3 regions of the Peteryoungia algae genome follow, and region 2 is predicted to be linked to each of the others. Evidence: predicted binding sites of a transcription regulator. Region 2 holds the regulator's gene; each other region holds the start of a gene.

Region 1 (3,263 bases), 2.0 Mb from region 2:
CCCATTTGATCGCTCGTTGCATCCGCCCGTCTCCTCACATTCCGGCTACCCAAGCAGGAAAGGATGACAGGCGAAAGAGACGGATGGCAGGCAGGGGAGGTTTTCCCATGCCCTTTCAAGGAGTGGCGGACGCGACGGGCCGAGGCAGCCGCGCCTGCAGGTAGCCCAGAGCCTCTGCGGCGGCAAAAGGCTTGGAGAAGAGGAAACCCTGTGCCTCACCAATGCCGAGCAGTTTGATGAAGTCGAGCTGGTTCTTCGTCTCGATGCCCTCGATCGTCGTGCTGATCTGGAAGGTTTCGGACAGCTTGTGCATCAGGTCGACCAGCTTGGCACCCTGGCTCGTCTCCAGCATCTGGCAGGCGAAGGAACGGTCGATCTTGAGCTCGTCGAGCGGGAACAGCCTCAGATTGTTGATCGAGGAGAAGCCGGTGCCGAAATCGTCGAGCGCAATGCGCACACCACCCGACCGGAGTTCGGCGAGACACCGGCAGACAAGGTCGATATCGATGGAAAACACGGCTTCCGTGACCTCGATCGTCAGGCGTTCGGGTGCAAGCCCGGTCTCGACCAGGCAATCGAGGATATGCGTGACGAAATACGGATCCTTGAACTGATCACCGGAGACATTGACGCTGACCCCCGTCGGGGCCGGCCAGGTTGCCGCTGCGGCACATGCCTGCTGCACCACCCATTTTCCAATGACCTGTATGATGCCCGTCTTTTCCGCCAATGGAATGAACACGTCCGGCGTGACCAGGCCGCGCCGCGGATGATGCCAGCGCAATAGCGCCTCGAGCGACCGGACATCACCATTCTCGACCGCAACGATCGGCTGGTATTCGAGATAGAATTCGCCGTCCACGAAGCCACGCGACAGATCGCGTTCCAGTTCCAACGCCTCCATCACCTCGCATGCGAGCTTCTCGTCATGGAAGGCGTGGCTCGGCCCGAAGACTTCCTTCGCACCATAGAGGGCGAGGTCGGCACGGTGCAGGGCGGATGAAATATCCTTGTCCTGTGCCGTCATCAGCGTCGCACCGATGCTGACGCCCGCCAGCACCCGCCCATGGGCGAGTTCGAACGGCTGCGCCAATGCATGTTCGATCTCCAGACAGACGAACTCCGCAACGGCCCGCTGCGTCACCGTTGGCAACACCACGGCAAACTCGTCGGCGCCATGTCGGAAGAGTTGCGCCTCCTCACCGGCTGCCTGGCGCAGGCGCTCGGCGACCGCGACGAGCAAGGCATCCCCTGCCGCATGACCGAGCGTGTCGTTCACATATTTAAAGCGGTCGAGATCGATCAGCAGCAGCGCACCGCGAGACGGACGCCCCAAGGAAGCGAGCGCCTGCCGTGTACCAAGTCCGGTCAATCGATCGACTTGCGAGGCGACGGCAAGCTCCGATGCTCCGCCCTCAAGCCGGCGGATACGCTCACGCAGGAGTGCATCCCAGGCCGCTAGTCGCCAGCCAACCGCAGCGCCGACCAGCGGCAGGCTGGACGCTGCGAGAATTGACCAATCACCGAGCAAAACTGTGGATAGGGCGGTGAATCCGCTCTCGGAAACATCAGGCAATGCAATCGCCACGGCTCCGCCCACAAGCCCGGCAAGACTGTAACGCAGCCGTCTGCCGAGCGGGATTTCACTTAACATCATGTTAAACACCCCTAAAATAACTGAGGACAATTTGTGTGAAATGCATTGATATTCGGTTACCGCTGGCGGCTCCGCACGTCATCAAACTGTAGCACGCGATAGCTACACGCCGTGAAACGCAAAGGACGGCGGATCGACATGACAGACATTGCACCTGATGCCGGATTTCATGGAAACGAGAAGCTGAAGGACGCCCTGCTGCAGCATGCGCCCTTGTCGGCGGCAGGCCTTTCCGAGCGCCTCTTCGGTCTTCTCTTCTCCGGACTCGTCTACGCCCAGATCTGGGAGGATCCTGACGTCGACATGGAGGCCATGGATCTGCACGAAGGGGCCCGCATCGTCACCATCGGCTCGGGCGGCTGCAACATGCTTGCCTATCTGAGCCGACGTCCGGCCTCGATCGATGTGGTCGATCTCAATCCGAACCACGTGGCCCTCAATCGTCTCAAGCTCGCGGCCTTTCGCCACCTGCCGGATCACGCCTCGGTCCGCCGCCTGCTCGCAGACCAGGGCACAGCGACCAACGTTCGCATGTACGACCGTCATGTTGCACCGAATCTCGACACGGCGACACGAAACTACTGGGAGACGAGGGGCCTGAGCGGACGTCGGCGCATCTCTGTCTTCAACCGCAATATCTACCGGACTGGCCTGCTCGGCCGATTCATTGCCATTGGCCACCTGATCGCCCGCATCCATGGCGTGCGCCTCGAAGAGCTGGCAGAGACCCGTTCGCTGCGCGACCAGCGCATGTTCTTCGATAGCCGCATTGCACCCCTCTTCGACAAGCCGTTGATCCGCTGGCTGACCCGTCGCAAGAGCTCGCTCTTCGGCCTCGGCATCCCGCCACAGCAATATGACGAGCTTGCCTCGCTTGCAGACGACGGCACGATCGCGCCCGTCTTGCGCCATCGCCTCGAAAAGCTGTGTTGCCACTTCCTGCTCCGCGACAATTATTTTGCCTGGCAAGCCTTCATGCGCCGCTATCCGAAGCCGGAGGAAGGCATTCTCCCGACCTATTTGCACGAGAGCCACTATCCGGCGATCCGCCAATCGGTCGATCGCGTGACGGTCCATCATGCGAACTTCACCGAATTGCTGGCGAACAAGCCGGCAGGCAGTGTCGATCGCTATGTCCTGCTGGATGCCCAGGACTGGATGACCGAGCAACAACTGAACGCACTCTGGACGGAGATCACCCGAACGGCCTCGGACGGCGCCCGCGTGATCTTCCGCACGGCCGCCGAAGCCTCCATCCTGACCGGCAAGCTCGCACCAGCCCTCCTCGACCAGTGGAACTATCAGGCTGACCGCTCGCAGGCGCTTAACCGGCAGGATCGTTCCGCGATCTATGGCGGCTTCCACATCTACGAGAAGCGCCCGGCATGAACGACGGCCCTGTAGTTCTCAACCGGGCCGGATCGCGGGAGCATGCAGAAAGCATGGACCGCATGTACCGTTACCAACGGCACATCTACGACCTGACCCGCAAGTACTACCTGCTCGGTCGCGACCGCATGATTGCCGGCCTCGACATGCCACCCAAGGCTTCGCTGCTTGAAATCGGCTGCGGCACGGGCCGCAATCTCGTGCTTGCGCGGCACCA
Region 2 (3,263 bases):
CCCCAAGGTTGACCCCGTGCAACTGCGCGCCAAGGTCGGCATGGTTTTCCAGAAACCCAACCCCTTCCCGAAGTCGATCTACGAAAATGTCGCCTATGGTCCGCGCATTCACGGCCTGGCCCGCAACAAGGCCGAGCTGGACGAGATCGTCTCGATCGCGTTGCAGAAGGCCGGCCTCTGGAATGAGGTGAAGGATCGTCTCGACTCTGCCGGGACCGGCCTCTCCGGTGGTCAGCAGCAGCGTCTCTGCATCGCGCGTGCCGTTGCCGTCAGCCCCGAAGTCATCCTGATGGATGAGCCCTGCTCGGCGCTCGACCCGATCGCGACTGCAAAGGTCGAGGAGCTGATCCATGAACTGCGCGAGAACTTCACGATCGTGATCGTAACCCACTCGATGCAGCAGGCCGCCCGCGTTTCCCAGCGCACGGCTATGTTCCACCTCGGCGAGCTGGTCGAGGAGAACGACACTGACAAGATGTTCACCAACCCGGATGACCAGCGCACCCAGGATTACATCATGGGCCGCTTCGGCTGAGCCCTGACGTCATTCACGGTTGAACTCAATTTCAAGGACGTTTCAAATGGGCTCCTCTCACATCTACTCGGCCTTCGACGAGGAACTGAAGTTCCTGATGCGCCGCATCTCCGAAATGGGCGGTCTTGCGGAACAGATGGTCGCCGAAAGCGTGCGCTCGCTGGTCAATTCCGACGCCGCACTTGCGCAGAAGGTCATTTCTGACGACGTCGTCATGGATGCCATGGAACGCGAGATCGGTGACAAGGCGATCGTGACCATCGCCAAGCGCCAGCCGGTCGCATCAGACCTGCGCGAAATCATCGGCGCTCTTCGCATCGCTGCGGACCTCGAGCGTGTCGGCGATCTCGGCAAGAGCAACTCCAAGCGTGTGGTGGCCATTCAGGCGACCGGCGTTCCGCGCAAGCTCGCCCGTGGCCTCGAACATCTCTCGGACCTGGCGCTTGCCCAGCTCAAGGAAGTGCTCGACGTCTATACGACGCGCTCGGCCGAGAAGGCCAAGTCGATCCGTGATCGCGACGAGGAAATCGACGCAATCTACACCTCGCTGTTCCGCGAACTCCTGACCTACATGATGGAAGATCCGCGCAACATCACGAGCTGCACGCATCTTCTGTTCTGCGCCAAGAACATCGAGCGTATCGGCGATCACGCGACGAATATCGCGGAGACGATCTATTACATGACGACCGGCGCACAGCCGGAAGGCGAGCGCCCGAAGGAAGACCTCACCTCTTCCGTCGGTGCGATCACCGAGTGATGTTGGCCAGCGAGGTTGGTTTTTGATGCAGCCGAAGATAGCCGTGGTGGAAGACGAGGAGGCCCTGTCGGTCCTCCTCCGTTACAACCTTGAAGCCGAGGGATACGAAGTCGAGACGATCCTGCGGGGGGACGAGGCAGAGATCCGCCTGCAGGAGCGGGTTCCCGATCTCTTGATCCTCGACTGGATGCTCCCGGGCGTCTCGGGCATCGAGCTCTGCCGGCGCCTGCGTGTGCGCCCCGAAACCGAGCGCCTGCCAATCATCATGCTGACCGCCCGTGGCGAGGAAAGCGAGCGGGTTCGTGGCCTGGCGACGGGAGCAGATGACTATGTCGTGAAGCCCTTCTCCACGCCGGAACTGATGGCTCGCGTCAAGGCCATGCTGCGGCGTGCCAAGCCCGAGGTTCTCTCCAGCGTCCTGCGTTGCGGGGACATAGAGCTCGACCGTGAGACACATCGTGTTCATCGCAAGAGCCGCGAGGTTCGTCTCGGTCCGACGGAATTCCGGCTCTTGGAATTCCTCATGGCCTCCCCGGGGCGCGTCTATTCCCGGTCTCAGCTGCTGGACGGTGTCTGGGGACATGACATTTATGTCGACGAGCGCACCGTCGATGTGCATGTCGGCCGCCTGCGCAAGGCGCTGAATTTCTCCAACATGCAGGATGTCATTCGCACGGTTCGCGGTGCGGGCTACTCCATGGAAGCCTGAACCGGCTTGCCAGACGATCGAAGGGGCCGCGCGGATCATCCGCTGCGGCCCCTTTTCCTTGTTGGTGCGGGCGCCAAAAGAAAACGGGCCCCGAAGGACCCGTTGGATGTCTCTGTCTCTGGCCGAGGGATCAGCGAGCCTTGCGGCGTTCACTGACCGGCTGATAGGCGAGCTTTGCATGGTAAGTGCAGTAGGGCGCGCTGTCGGCGATTTCGCAGCCGCAGAAGTGGAAGTCGTCCTTCATCGGATCGCCGATCGGCCACTTGCAGGTCCGCTCGGTCAGTTCCGTCAGTGCCAGGCGGCGCGAAATCGGAACAACCACGTTCAGGGAACGCCGAACTTCGACCTCTTCGTAGGCCTCGACCTCGATCTCTTCCTTCAGCATCGTGGCGCCTGCAGCGCGGGTGACGGTGCGGGTGGTCGTGCTGGCTGCCGGGCGGTTCTGGAAACTTGCCGGACGCTGCGTCTGTGCAGGGCGCTTGGCCGGACGTGCTGCAGACGAGTTGCCGCCTGCCTTGGCGCGACCCGGAAGGTTAAGCCGGTGCACTTTGCCGATTACGGCGTTTCGGCTTACGCCGCCCAGTTGCGCTGCAATCTGGCTTGCGCTCAGGCCTTCGGCCCAGAGGCGCTTGAGTCTTTCAACCCTCTCATCAGTCCAGTTCATGCCATTCATCTCCGCCGCTCGCGTCTGTCATGGCAGAATCCGTCACCGTTGCTTCGAATGAATCCGAAACAAAACCGCCTCGATATTGTCGGTGAGCACTTCCGCCGCATGCAATCTGTTAATAAAATTTAACCTAGAGGTCGGCTGACTCCGTGACAAGAGTCGCGGGAATCATCTGGAATCGATTTCGCGGTTTTCCCCAACTTGCTTCCCGAGTGAGTCAAGTATGCAACAGATGGAATCTTCGCCGGCACTCGTCCTGCGCGTGTTGGCCGAAATCGCTCCAACTGCCGCGATTCCTGCAGAAAACGTTGACATTGCAAGGGTGAGTGGGGATAGTGCCCGCGCCGCCGCAAGGCGGCATTTTTAATTTTTTCGGAGCCTCGTGGAGGCCGCACCGTCCGGTGTGACGGATTGTCGAAAAGGATCGTGAACGCCATGGCCGAAGCTACGCCGCTCTACCAGACCTATAATCGGGCGCCGCTGCGTTTCGAACGAGGCGAGGGCGTCTGGTTGGTGACGGAAAGCGGCGAGCGCTATCTCGACTTCGCAGCCGGTGTCGCCGTCACGTCTGTCGGTCATGGTCATCCGCATG
Region 3 (3,263 bases), 1.8 Mb from region 2:
CGATCTCGCGCAATTGCAGAATACTGACGAGGTCGACGACGAAGACCTCGGCGCCGAAGTAGCGGAGCTGAAAAGCGCCTTGCTGCGCAATGATCGCTCCGATCAGGAAGGACATGAGCGTGATGATCGGAACCGCCCGAACGCCCATATGGTCGAGCTGGTTGACGACCGAGGCAGGCGACACGCCTGCGCCACGGCCAAGCTTGGTTTGTGCTCCCCGAACCGCGGAGCCCAGAACGAACATCATCGCGACCAGATCGCCCCAGAGGCTGACCGTCAGACGCCCGACAGGTTCGAAGACACGCTCGAAACGGCTGCGGTGATCGACCGGCTTCTCTGGCGGCGTGACCTTTTCAGGCAGGGCTTCGATCAGATCCCGCATCTCGGGATGGGCGCCCACGATTTCGACAGACCGGCCCTGCTCGCGCCGTTCCGTCACGTAGCGGCGGATCAGCCAGGCTCCAGCCGTATCAATGCCAGAAACGGCGCTCAGATCGATCGTATCCGACCTCGGATCCTTATCGTCGACAAGTGGTCCGGCGGACTTGATCAGAGCGCTCAGGCTGGTGTTCTTCCACGTGCCGACAAGCCGGACCAGTCGACGATTGCCATCCGGCTGATCCTCGATCTCGATACGGGCGTTTTCAGGCTGAACCGGATTCAAGGTGGCGACAACTTCCATATTCGCGCCGGCTAGATCCGGTTACGCAAATCACGTGACAGATGGCTGCACACTATAACCATCGCCGACGGGAAGAAATCCTTTACGGAAAGTTAATCGCGCTTTTCCCGCCGGAATGCCGACAGCGATGGCTGCTTTGCAACAGGCCCTCGATCAAGCCGCCCGGACACCGTCTTCCTTGGCCACATCGGCAACGCTGGACGGAAGGTAAACCGGAACGAGCCGGGTGGCACGCTTCGGCGACGAAAGCGCACCGACCTTGTGGCCCCAGGAGATCAGCTCCAGCCTTCCGTCGGAATGCTCGGCGATCGCCGTACAGCTCTCCACCCAGTCTCCGGTATTGACGTAATGAATGCCGTCGATGTCTTCCATGACGGCATGGTGGATATGCCCGCAGATGACACCATCGACCTCGGCGCGCCTTGCCTCGTCGGCCACGACGCGCTGGAACTCGCCGATGAAATTGACCGCATGCTTGACCTGCAGCTTTGCCCAGGCCGAGAACGACCAGTAGGGCATGCCGAGGCGTCGGCGCACGGCGGCGAGCACGACATTGATGGCAATCGCCGTGTCATAGGCCCAGTCACCGAGATAGGCGAGCAGGCGGGCATTGCGAACGACCACATCAAATTCGTCGCCATGCAGAACGAGATATTTCTTCCCGTCCGCCATTTCATACACCATGCGCTCGGCGACCTCGATACCGCCGAAGTGGACGCCTGGAAACTCCCGCATGAATTCGTCGTGGTTGCCGGGAATGTAGACGATGCGCGTGCCCTTACGTGCCTTGCGCAGAAGCTTCTGAACAACGTCGTTGCATGGCTGGGGCCAGTACCAGCTGCGCTTGAGGCGCCAGCCATCCACGATGTCGCCGACCAGAATGATGGTATCCGCCTCGTGCGTACGCAGGAAATCCAGAAGGAAATCCGTCTTCGCGGCCTTCGATCCCAGATGCACATCCGAGATGAACAGGGTCCTGAAATGGCGTGTTTCGCTGGCTTCTTCCACGGCACGGTCCTCTTCGCTGTCTGGACAGCGCTTAATCAGACTCGTGTTTCAGTAAGATGACATTGCAAGATTTGCGGCCCAACCGTGGTTCGCTCGTGTTATCCGCGCCGGCAGGGGATCGCGGAACTAAAGTCTACCACTCGTGGCCAATTCGTGTATGACGACAGGGAGTGTGTGAAGACAGGAATTGCCGGTGAACCGATGACTTCTCAGGACAAAAACAAGCCGCAAGTGGCAAACCCGACCGCCGATCTCGACGAACAGGCGCTTTTCTATCACCGCTATCCCCGTCCCGGGAAATTGGAAATTCAGGCCACCAAGCCGCTCGGCAACCAGCGCGATCTGGCCCTCGCCTACTCGCCCGGCGTCGCAGCACCCTGTCTTGCGATCAGGGACGACCCGGCCGCCGCCGACGATTACACGGCGCGCTCCAACCTCGTCGCAGTCATCTCCAATGGCACTGCGGTTCTGGGTCTCGGAAACATCGGGCCGCTCGCCTCCAAGCCCGTCATGGAAGGCAAGGCCGTTCTCTTCAAGAAATTCGCCGGCATCGACGTCTTCGACATCGAAATCGATGCGCCTGGCGTCGATGATATGGTTTCGACCATCTCGGCACTGGAGCCGACTTTCGGCGGCATCAACCTCGAGGACATCAAGGCACCGGAATGCTTCCAGGTGGAAGACCAGCTCCGCGCCAAGATGAACATTCCGGTATTCCACGACGACCAGCATGGCACGGCGATCATCGTCGCGGCTGCGATCCTGAACGGCCTGGAACTGGCCGGCAAGTCGATCACGGACGTGAAGATCATCGCATCGGGTGCCGGTGCCGCAGCACTCGCCTGTCTCAATCTTCTCGTTATCCTCGGCGCCAAGCGTGAAAACATCTGGGTGCACGACATCGAAGGCCTCGTCTACAAGGGCCGCAACGAGTTGATGGACCCCTGGAAGGAAGTCTACGCGCAGGAGACCGACAAGCGCACGCTGTCCGAGAGCATTGGCGATGCCGACGTCTTCCTCGGCCTGTCGGCTGCGGGCGTTCTGAAGCCGGAACTGCTGGCGCGCATGGCGCCAAAGCCGCTGATCATGGCGCTCGCCAACCCGAAACCGGAAATCATGCCGGAAGAGGCCCGCGCCGCCCGTCCCGACGCGATGATCTGCACCGGTCGTTCCGACTTCCCGAACCAGGTCAACAATGTCCTGTGCTTCCCCTACATATTCAGGGGTGCGCTTGATTGCGGCGCCACCACAATCAACGAAGAGATGAAGATGGCGGCTGTGCGCGCCATCGCCGCACTCGCCCGCGAGGAAGTTTCGGAGGTCGCTGCAAAAGCCTATACGGGCGAGACCCCGACCTTCGGTCCCGATTACCTGATCCCCTCGCCTTTCGATCCGCGTCTGATCCTGCGCATTGCTCCGGCCGTTGCCAGGGCCGCCGCCGACAGCGGCGTCGCGCGCCGCCCGATTGCCGATTTCGACACCTATCTCGACCAGCTGAACCGCTTCGTCTTCCGCTCCGGCTTCGTCATGAAGCCGATCTTTGCAGCCGCCAAGACCGCATCGAACAAGCGCG

The links. The regulator PhoB, encoded in region 2, activates phosphate uptake and scavenging genes when phosphate is short. The targets are predictions, from matches to a motif close to TGTCATNNANCTGTCAT.
Region 1: a site for PhoB is predicted at 1,734-1,750, ahead of QTL56_RS06725 (BtaA family protein). Genes of this name have one in related genera too.
Region 3: a site for PhoB is predicted at 1,736-1,752, ahead of QTL56_RS05895 (UDP-2,3-diacylglucosamine diphosphatase). Genes of this name have one in related genera too.

The regions. Positions count from the first base shown of each region.
Region 1 covers NZ_CP128477.1:1,350,522-1,353,784, forward strand. Annotated here, with positions in the region: gene QTL56_RS06715 (serine hydrolase domain-containing protein) at 1-22, opposite strand, end outside; gene QTL56_RS06720 (putative bifunctional diguanylate cyclase/phosphodiesterase) at 116-1,657, opposite strand; gene QTL56_RS06725 (BtaA family protein) at 1,796-3,046, shown strand; gene QTL56_RS06730 (class I SAM-dependent methyltransferase) at 3,043-3,263, shown strand, end outside.
Region 2 covers NZ_CP128477.1:3,751,586-3,754,848, forward strand. Annotated here, with positions in the region: gene pstB (phosphate ABC transporter ATP-binding protein PstB) at 1-535, shown strand, start outside; gene phoU (phosphate signaling complex protein PhoU) at 582-1,295, shown strand; gene phoB (phosphate regulon transcriptional regulator PhoB) at 1,321-2,004, shown strand; gene QTL56_RS17815 (GcrA family cell cycle regulator) at 2,135-2,668, opposite strand; gene QTL56_RS17820 (aspartate aminotransferase family protein) at 3,107-3,263, shown strand, end outside.
Region 3 covers NZ_CP128477.1:1,175,380-1,178,642, forward strand. Annotated here, with positions in the region: gene QTL56_RS05890 (ABC transporter permease) at 1-682, opposite strand, end outside; gene QTL56_RS05895 (UDP-2,3-diacylglucosamine diphosphatase) at 836-1,690, opposite strand; gene QTL56_RS05900 (NADP-dependent malic enzyme) at 1,892-3,263, shown strand, end outside.